3 regions of the Bacillus sp. Marseille-P3661 genome follow, and region 3 is predicted to be linked to each of the others. Evidence: riboswitches for the same ligand, from Rfam matches in the RefSeq annotation. Region 3 holds a riboswitch; each other region holds the start of a gene.
What was found. Region 3 has a riboswitch for cyclic di-GMP ahead of C1724_RS02395 (hypothetical protein). Riboswitches for the same ligand answer to the same signal wherever they lie in the genome.

Region 1: linked by a shared signal. The riboswitch ahead of C1724_RS09075 (hypothetical protein) and the one ahead of C1724_RS02395 (hypothetical protein) in region 3 are both predicted to bind cyclic di-GMP.
Region 2: linked by a shared signal. The riboswitch ahead of C1724_RS25290 (DUF5667 domain-containing protein) and the one ahead of C1724_RS02395 (hypothetical protein) in region 3 are both predicted to bind cyclic di-GMP.

Annotation. Positions count from the first base shown of each region.
Region 1 is NZ_LT965953.1:1,970,210-1,973,397, forward strand. Features, by position in the region: gene C1724_RS09070 (PD-(D/E)XK nuclease family protein) at 1-744, opposite strand, end outside; cyclic di-GMP riboswitch class I at 971-1,054, shown strand; gene C1724_RS09075 (hypothetical protein) at 1,207-1,425, shown strand; gene C1724_RS09080 (response regulator) at 1,670-2,308, opposite strand; gene C1724_RS09085 (sensor histidine kinase) at 2,301-3,188, opposite strand, start outside.
Region 2 is NZ_LT965953.1:1,611,411-1,614,598, forward strand. Features, by position in the region: gene C1724_RS07495 (DUF3231 family protein) at 1-47, opposite strand, end outside; gene C1724_RS25290 (DUF5667 domain-containing protein) at 306-1,715, opposite strand; cyclic di-GMP riboswitch class I at 1,801-1,886, opposite strand; gene C1724_RS07500 (SF0329 family protein) at 2,079-2,552, opposite strand; gene C1724_RS26505 (SF0329 family protein) at 2,491-2,661, opposite strand; gene C1724_RS07505 (hypothetical protein) at 2,778-2,957, opposite strand.
Region 3 is NZ_LT965953.1:532,938-536,125, forward strand. Features, by position in the region: gene C1724_RS02385 (FapA family protein) at 1-1,114, shown strand, start outside; gene C1724_RS02390 (STAS domain-containing protein) at 1,132-1,443, shown strand; cyclic di-GMP riboswitch class I at 1,534-1,622, shown strand; gene C1724_RS02395 (hypothetical protein) at 1,911-2,639, shown strand; gene C1724_RS02400 (PadR family transcriptional regulator) at 2,820-3,128, shown strand; gene C1724_RS02405 (chromate transporter) at 3,148-3,188, shown strand, end outside.

The DNA.
Region 1 (3,188 bases), 1.4 Mb from region 3:
AGTCGTTGCGCTAGTTCGTTCTTTTTTCTTGCAAATCGTACGATCGAGAAAACTCAGTTCCTCATTATATGTAGTAAATCCCATCGTTTTTAAAGTTGAGACGGTTATATTAATTAAAGGTGTCTTAAACTCCGGAAGATAAATAGTTACTGGTACAGCAGATGCTAATAAATACTGTATTAATGAATATTGAACTGGACTAAAATCGCTATAACCATCGATTACTACATGACTCAATGGAAATTCAGTTAAATGTCTCCCTAGTTCAACCGCTTTAAATATCCGATTTTCTGGATCCATAAACCCTTTTGCGTCCCGATAAACATCCTCATACTTTTTAAATATAGGTTGAAGATCGAGTAGTGGTCGGGGGGTTTGTTCAATTGTTAGCCCAAGGCGTTTCAATTGGCCATATGTTTCAGCATATGCTTTTGCCTGTTGAACTAATTCTTTGTATGAATTATAGGTGTTCGCTTTGTCAAGAATTTCACAAAAAAAGAAAAACCGTTCTTCCTCAGTAATCTGCGTAAATTGATAATTTTGTTGCTGTAGAATAAGAATTGCCAAATCATCGAAAGTTTGAAATCGTATACCAGGCTGTCTTTTCCGAGCATGTTGAAACCATTTCATTGATGGTAAAAGGTAATAAATTGGTTTCACTTCATTTGTCTGAAAAGTATACCATTGACACAGTCGTTCCTGTGATGCGATGTCTGACAACGATGTAAATAGTAACCGACCCACAAAGATCACCCCATTAGGTAAATTTCTTTATCTACTATTATAGACAAAATGGAACATCATAAATAACATAGCTATTTTTTTCATAAACTCCACCGCTAGAATGAAGATTATAATTACCTTAGAACCAAAACCAATTAGGACTAATTAACCATTTTAGGGGAAAATGTCGAAAGTTGACAAATAGTATTTGAAGTTATTATCAATACGTCTTATTATTAAATTAATAATTTGATAAAGGCAAACTTATTGAAAGATAAGGACGCAAAGCCACGAGTCTAAGGTGTGGAACTATGACAGTCGGGTTGCCAAACGAACGGGTACAATTAACTATGATAAGTTTTAGAATTGACATTATCACAGCTTACCTGTCTTTTTGGTAGGCTGTTTTTACGGACCCCAGTTTGGGAAAGTAGTAGGTATACATACCAGCAAATAAATTTTTAATAGAAAGGCGGAAAGAAATTGACTGTATTATTTGGAACTGTCGAATATTTTGAGAGAGAAATTATGAATTATCTAGATGAAAATCAATTTAGTGGAGAAACTGATTACCATTTATCTATTATTACTGCGAGACTTGAGTATGAAATTTTACACGATTTTGTTTGCGATGAACAAATTCGCGTAGAATGTTTGAATAACCTTAAAAATGCTACCGATATACTATCTTTATGTAAATAAAAAAGTAAAATAAAAGATTAATGAAGCCCCCAATCCTAATATATCCACGTTGAGGGCTTTTTTAGTCTAAGGGATCCCTCCATAATTCCTTTTCATACTAATTTAACCTCTTTCTGCAATAAGAACAAGCGTTCCATCTGAATATTTTACTATATGTGCAACCTTTCTTTTTCCTCAAGTTAGAACCTTTATTTCAGCAACAATAAGTATAAAAAACTGCCCCAAAACAATTGGGACAGAATTCTTATTTCATATTTATCAGATCATGTTTGAAGGCATATATTACTGCTTGAGTTCGATCTTGGACTTCTAGTTTTCCTAGAATGTTACTAACATGTACCTTTACAGTTTTTTGGGATATAAAGAGTTGATCTGCAATATCTTGATTTGTTTTTCCTTCAGCCATTAGTAATAGAATTTCAAGTTCACGCTCTGTTAATTGATCATGTAGATGCTCCACAGGCTTTTGGCGCATTTTTGTCATTATTTTACCAGTAACTTCCGGTTCAAGAACAGATTGTCCTTTATATGTTGCCCGTATAGCATCCGCAATTTCGTTTGCTTTAGATGTTTTTAACATATAACTAACTGCACCAGCTTCAAGTGCAGGATAGACTTTTTCATCGTCTAAAAAGCTAGTAACAATGATTATTTTTGCATCAGGCCATGATTGAATAATCATTTTAGTTGCTTCAATCCCATCCATTTCTTTCATCACTAAATCCATTAAAATAATATCGGGTTTAAGCTCAAGCGCTAGCTTAACTGCCTCCCCTCCGTCATCTGCTTCTGCAATCACATCAATGTCAGTTTGTGAAGAAAGATATGCCGAAACTCCAATCCGAACCATTTCATGATCATCTGCAAATAGTACTTTAATCATTGCCACTCACCTCATTTTTTATGTAAGGTATTTTTACCTCTAACCGCGTACCTTGATTCTCAAGACTGATAACCTTAAGCGTTCCCCCTAATTCAAGTGCACGTTCTTGCATATTTTGCAATCCATATGAACTTGTTTTAACTTGATCTACAATGAAGCCAACACCATCATCAACGACACGTAATATCACTGTATCATCCCTTTTAATAACCATAACATGTAACGAATTTGCTTTTGCATGTCGTAATGTATTAGAGATGGACTCCTGTAATATTCGAAATAACTGATCCTCGACACCTTTGTCCATTTCGAAATTTTCTAGTTTCCAATCAACGATAATCGGAACTTTTTGCGTTAATTCAGTCAATAATTCCTCAATTCCCTCCTTTAACGACTTCCCTTTTAGGGCAACAGGTCGTAAATGGAGTAGCAGCGCCCGCATTTCTGATTGTGATTGATGAATCATGTTTTCGACCATTTTAAGTTGTTTTTTTACAGGTGAGTCTCGGAGTGAACTTGTTTCGTTAATCGCTGACATCATCATCGATGCTGCAAATAGCTGCTGGCTAACTGAATCATGAAGGTCACGTGCTAGACGGTTCCTTTCTTGAACAACAACCTCTTGTAAGCTTTTTTCACGATCCACTGCTCTTTCAGTTGCGAGTCTTTGTGACAATTCGGCTTGTTTTTTTAATTTCATTTCGAGACTAAGTAGGTGTTGTTGAATTTGATTAATCTCCTGTACAGTTTCTATCTGTTCAAAGGAGATTTTCTGACCTCTAATCAAATTATCAAGTTGCTGATCAATCAAGTGCAGCTTTTCACGCCAGAAAGAGCCTGATGAAATACCGCTTATTGTTCCGATACCAATCATCACCGT
Region 2 (3,188 bases), 1.1 Mb from region 3:
ATACTAATCTTATTCGACCCAATTTTAATTGGCTTAATTGTTTCCATTTAGGCCACCCCTAATTCAAATTAATAGTTAATATCCCCCATTTATAAAGTCCTATTCGATATGCCCTTATTTTACTGAGCAGCCATTTAGTTGAATAACAAAAATAAGTCGCCAATAAGGGGATCTGTATCTTTATTTCTTGCACACATTTAATTCGTCATTCACATAACAAAAGAGTAGGCATCTAACCACCTACTCTCTGTCGAAATTATTCATCATCACTTTATTTCTTCACGTTGAATTTTAACATTTTCATATTAACGCTCTTCTTGTTTCTTTACTTCTTCACGTTTACGCTCGTCTGCTTTGTTCGCTGCTTCTTCTTGTTTTTTCGCAACCACACGTTGTTTTTCTTCTGCTTTTTTTGCCGCTTCTCTTGCTTTCTCTTCTTGTTTTCTAGCCTCTTCACGTTCTTTTTCAGCCCGTTTTTGGGCTTCCACGCGTTGTTTTTCCTCTTGTTTCTTCACTTCTTCACGCTTACGATCTTCGGCTTTTTTAGTTTCTTCAAGTTGCTTTTCTTCTGCTTTTTTCTTTGCTTCTTCTTCCTTTTTTACAGCCTCACGTTTTTCTTCTGCCTTTTTACGTGCATCGTCTTCACGGTCAGACACGTTTTCTTTGTCCTCGTTACGTACTTCTTTTTTAGCTTTATCTACATTTTTTGCTTTTTTAAGAGCACCTTCCACAACTTCATCGGTCTCTTCATTAATTTCTTCCATGACTTCAGCCTTTTCTTCTGCTAACTCTTCATTTAGTTCAACTAGTTCTTCGTTGTATTCTTCTTCATTTAGTTCACCTGATGCTAACTTAGTCTCAAGTTTTGCACGTTTCGTATCTGCCTTTAATTCTTTTTCTTCTAACTTGGCTAATTTTTTATTTACCTTCTCTTCAAATTTTTCTTGTGCTTTTACAATATTTTTCGCTAAAGCCTCTTTTGCCTTCGGATTTTCTACTTTATCTAATACAGTCTGTAAGGCAACTAAGTTAGCAGCGAATTTAGCTTCAAGTGCGGCACGCACTGAATCAACAGGAGCTTGTTCCTGTGCAATATCGCCCTCTACTGTTTCTGTTGGTTCTTCAGTAACAGATTTTGCTTCTTCAGATGATTGAGATTGCTCGTATTTTTCCAATGCCAATTCTTGTTGTTCAATGGCTTGTTGAAGAATCTCATTAGCTAATTCTTCCTCACCTTGAGCAAGTAAGGATTCTGCTTCTTTAATTCGCTCTTCTGCAAATGCAGCTAGCAATTCTGCCTCTTTTACTCCATCAAATGTTAAAGCCAATTGCACATTTTCCATTAGTTTTTTAGCAAAATAGAAAAAGTCACCAGGTAAAAGTGAAGAAGTATCTTCTTCAGATTGTTCTATTGTTTGTGACTCCTCTGAAGTATCATCTTCTGTCACTTCTTCTTCAATCTCAGGTACTGTTGTCTCATCTGCTAGTTCAGATTCTGTTACTTCATCTACAACTACGTCTGTTGTTGATTCTTGAGTTGTTGCATCTATTTGATCTTGTTGTACACTTTCTTCTACTTGTGTTTCAGTTGGTTGCTCATTTTCTTCCGCAAAAGCCTGTATAGTTCCTAAAGAGAACGCGAAAGCTGTCGCAACCATACTAGTAGCAAGTACATTGCGAACGTTTTTATTGAATAAAAAGTAATTTTTTAACATAAAAAAAATCCCTCCAGCACAGTTTTTTGTAAAGGAAGAATCTCGAATTAACTCTATTAAACTTGAGTCTTTTCGCCATTCTTCATTTGGTAGCCCAGCCATCATAGTGTTTTCACCGTAGATCTGTAACTTTGCAGTCTCTACCTTTCGATAGATTTGCCTTTTTCAAATGAGGAACGAACTAACTCACATATTCGCTCATCACTATTTGAATATAATATATAAGAAAAACAGGGAACTGAATAGTATTATTTTTTACCAAAAAACCAGAGGGACAGGTACAGTGTCCCACTCTAAAAATACCAATAATGGTATAAAAAGAGGTATATAGTGACTGGTTTACCCGCCCTACTTCTTAAGACGTCAATGGACCTGTCCCTCTGAACCACTCATTAATCCTTCAACATCGCATCTTATCTTGTAAAAGTCCGCAATCAAAGGATGTGTTTCTTGGGTCAATTCTAATTTTTCTAATCTTCTTTTACCTAACCTTCTATCTAACATTGAATAAGCTTTAATAATAATATTTTCTGAATTCATCGCTTCATCAATAGACAAAGTAGCATATTCCATAAAGGCTGCATAAAGAAAATAACTTTCAAAAATGTTTTGATTTATCATGATTTCTTCAGCGTCAGATGAGGACTTTATTAGTTGTTGTCGTTCTTCAGAAGCAAACATTACCTCCACATCATCATCATAAGGAATTCCTTTAAGGTTCTTTTTCTCTTTCATCTTTTGATATAGTTTCACATGCGCTATTGCATATGTAACATCAGAAACACTTAGTATTTCTTTTTTTTTCGAATGTAATCCATACCCTACTTGGACCATCATGGAAATTCCGATATACCGTTGCATAGATCTTAATACGTCCTTTTAATTTATCACATAAAAAATTTTCTAATATTGTTTTCGTCTTACTCCATTGCAATCCAATCACCATCTCTGTTTCCAGTAATTTTCTTTACATTTATTAAATATTTTCTTGACCAATCCTGTCTTTTAGCAGAACAGAGGGACGGTTTAGTACATAAATAAGCATTCTTTTAACAGGCTTAGTTAAGCCTTTAAATTTCCTTTTGCTTCATTCAACGCATTTATCAGTTGTTCTAATTCAGCTTCATTTAAATGAACCGTTACATATGATGCCATTAACCCACTACTATTGGCTTCTAATGTAGTGGTCTTAACAATTTTATCTATTCTAATTGACAGATTATCATTTTCCCATATAAACATGTATTTTTTTATTACAGGAACCAGGGGGTCAACTCATACAGTGTCCCACTTCAAAAAAAAGTAACACAAATTCTTTCCAATACTAGTAAAAGTAATAAGACCCTACTTCTGGTAAATACTATTCTTAAAACGTTCCTTTCTAATTATTACCGTCCATCATTCATTAAAACCTAACTTCAACTTGCCTATAATCACATACCAATCGCTGAACTGCTAGCTTATCCTTATTGA
Region 3 (3,188 bases):
AGTTACAAATGCTGTACTTCCTGTAAAAGAGTGCTATCCGATTAAATTAGTTATTGGAAAAGGTGTTGTTGAACTAGATGGCAGACTGATAGCCTCTGAATCTGGTCGGCCAATTATTGAACAAAGAGGACAGCTAGTTAAAGCAATGATTGTTCCGAAACTAGTTCACCGGGAAAACGTGAATTTAGCCTCTGGTAATATTCGGTTTATTGGAGATATAGAAATTATTGGTGAAGTAGAAGATAACATGCAAATTGAAGCCGGTGGAGATATTTTTGTTCACAAATCAGTGAGTAAGTCTATCTTAACGACTTCAAACTCGATCGTAGTAAAAGGTAACGTTATTGGCTCTGAATTATCTGCAGGGAAAAACAATATGCTAATCGCAGAATTAGGACATTTGTTAGGTGTTATATATGGTCAATTAGAAATGATGATTGTTTCCATAAATCAATTAATCCATTCACCAGCTTTTAAATCAAATGATTTTAAAATTAATGGATTGCAACCTATTATTACGATTTTATTGGAGACAAGGTTCAAGAATTTTTTATCGTATATAAAAAAGTATCAAAAGGTAATTGAGGATGGCAAAAAGTACTTGGAGGACGAAAATTGGTTACAGGTAGCTAATGCCAACAAACAAATATTTCTAACACTTTCAAGTCAAGTTATTAATTTAGATCAGTTAATAAACTTGGCACAGAAAATGAAAGAATTACATGAGTTTAGTAAAATACCAGTAGAGCCAGATGCCTATATTACAATAACTGATGCGATTAATAGCAGTCTATACTGTAGCGGAGATATTAGTATTATTGGAAAAGGCTGTATAAATACAAGAGTACATGCAGGTGGTCAATTAAGAGTAACTGGTGCAGTACGTGGTGGGGTTGTCTATGGACGACATGGGGTAACCCTTTATGAAACAGGTTCGATGAGCGGTACTAAGACAGTTGTTTCTGTACCGCATGATCAAAGAATTCACATCACTAAAGCGTTAGAAGGTACAGTGCTCTTAATAGGTAACGTAAGGTATGTACTTACTAACGACAAAACGAACATCATTGCAAGCTTAAATCAACATGAACAAATTATTGTGAATGAATATTAAGGACTGGGGATGGATCTATGCTTAAATTTATGACATTAGAAAAAGATAACTACCTACAGGTTTATTTAGATGGAGAATTAGATATAGAGGGAACGGAAATTATTAAAGAAGAATTAATACCGATGCTGCTAAAGGTAAAAGCGGTAGATGTGAGTCTTGAAAAAGTACCTCTAATTGATTCTACCGGTATAGGTTTATTAATTGATCTCGTAAAGACTTTAAGAGAAAATCAATCAGAAATTACAATTTCAAATGTTAGTGAAGATATCTTTGAAATTTTTGAGATTATTCAACTTCCTGAAATACTAGGAGAAAAGGTATTTGTATAAATTAACAGTCTGATTTTTATTGTATTGTGTTAGACTTTGTATATAATTTATTAAGTCTAACACAATGAAATACTTAAAATAAATAGGGTTTCACGATAATAGCAAACTTTCCGAAAGGTAAGGACGCAAAGCCACGGGTCTAACGTAAAAAAAATTACTATGGTAGCCGGGTTGCCGAAAAAACTGGTATAAATAGATACCTTTTTTTGGGTATCTATTTTTTGTACTTTAAGAAAGTATATTTTTTTTAAGGATTAAAGTATAAGAAAAGACATCGTAATTTGCCATTTTGGCCAAATTACGTGTTTTTCTAGTTTATTGGGCTTCGCTTTTGCATAAACTTGTCAAGGTAAAGGGCAGGATTTAGGTACTTGCGCATTTTTATCGGACCCTTTGAAAAGTAAGGAGGGAAGGTCACACTGTTATAACGTAGGTAATATACCTAAAAAGTGACGGTGGACGGTAAAATGACAAGAGGAAGAAAGAAACAATATCAACATTTAGAGGAAGAGTGGATTCGTTTATATAATGATGAGGGGCTGAACTTCTCAGAAATTGCAGAGCAATACAATGTACAAGTTGAGACAATATCTAAGTATATTAAGGATAAGGTCAGTAAGAGCAGTAAATCCCCATTTAAAGGTATTGTAGATGGATGGATGAATGAATACCGTTTGGAAGGAAGAAGCTTTGCTGAAATTGCTAGAAAATATGGAGTCAGCGAGTCAACAGTCAGAACGAATATTAACAAAGAATTAAACCCAATTATCAATGATTTAAAATGGACATGGATTTCCTTGTATAAAAAAGGACATTCTCTAAATAGTATTGCTGAGATATACAATCTACATCCGAAAATAATACTGAAGACAATCAATCCTGAATTAAATATAGCTGACCAAAATCAGCGAAATACTTATGAACACCTTCAAAAAATATGGATAGAACAATATGAATCAGGTCTTTCGTTTGAAAGCATTGCTAAGAAATATCATGTCAGTTCCAATACGGTCTATAAAAATATCAGTGAAAAAGTGAAATTACGTCGTAAACAAACAAAGACAGATCGGATAAAAGTAATGATTCCAACCTGGCGAAGGCTTTATCAAGAAAAAGGGCACACGCTGCAAGAGATCGCACAACAATTTGATGTCGCCCCGTCTACAATTTTTAAATATATAAAAGAACACAAATAAGTAAGGAACTGATGGAAAAGTTGGTAAGTCCTTTATGGGCTATCAACTTTTTTTGTTTAATACAGTGTAAAGATTATGTAAATTTATTATATAACTCTTGGAAAACATAATTTTATATGTTATATTCAATATCGCATTCCGATATTGAGTTCCGATATCAAATTGTATGAAGGTGATGACTTGGAAGATAAAGTATTACGTAAGCTTTTTCTGGGATTTATTCATATCCATATATTACACCATGCAAGTGAACATCCGATTTTTGGTGTTTGGATGGTCGAGGAACTAAAGGAACATGGATATAATATAAGCTCTGGAACTCTTTACCCTATTCTTCATTCTATGGAATCAGATGGTCTTTTATTAAAAGAAGAAAGAAATGTTGAAGGGAAAATAAGAAAGTATTATACGACCACTGAAAAGGGGAAGGCTGTTCTAATCGAAGCAAGGAAGAAAGCTTATGAATTATTTAAAGAAATAAAAGAATAGATAAGAAGGTGGATGAATCATGAATAATAATGGTAAGAAACAAGGAATTAATTCTTTATT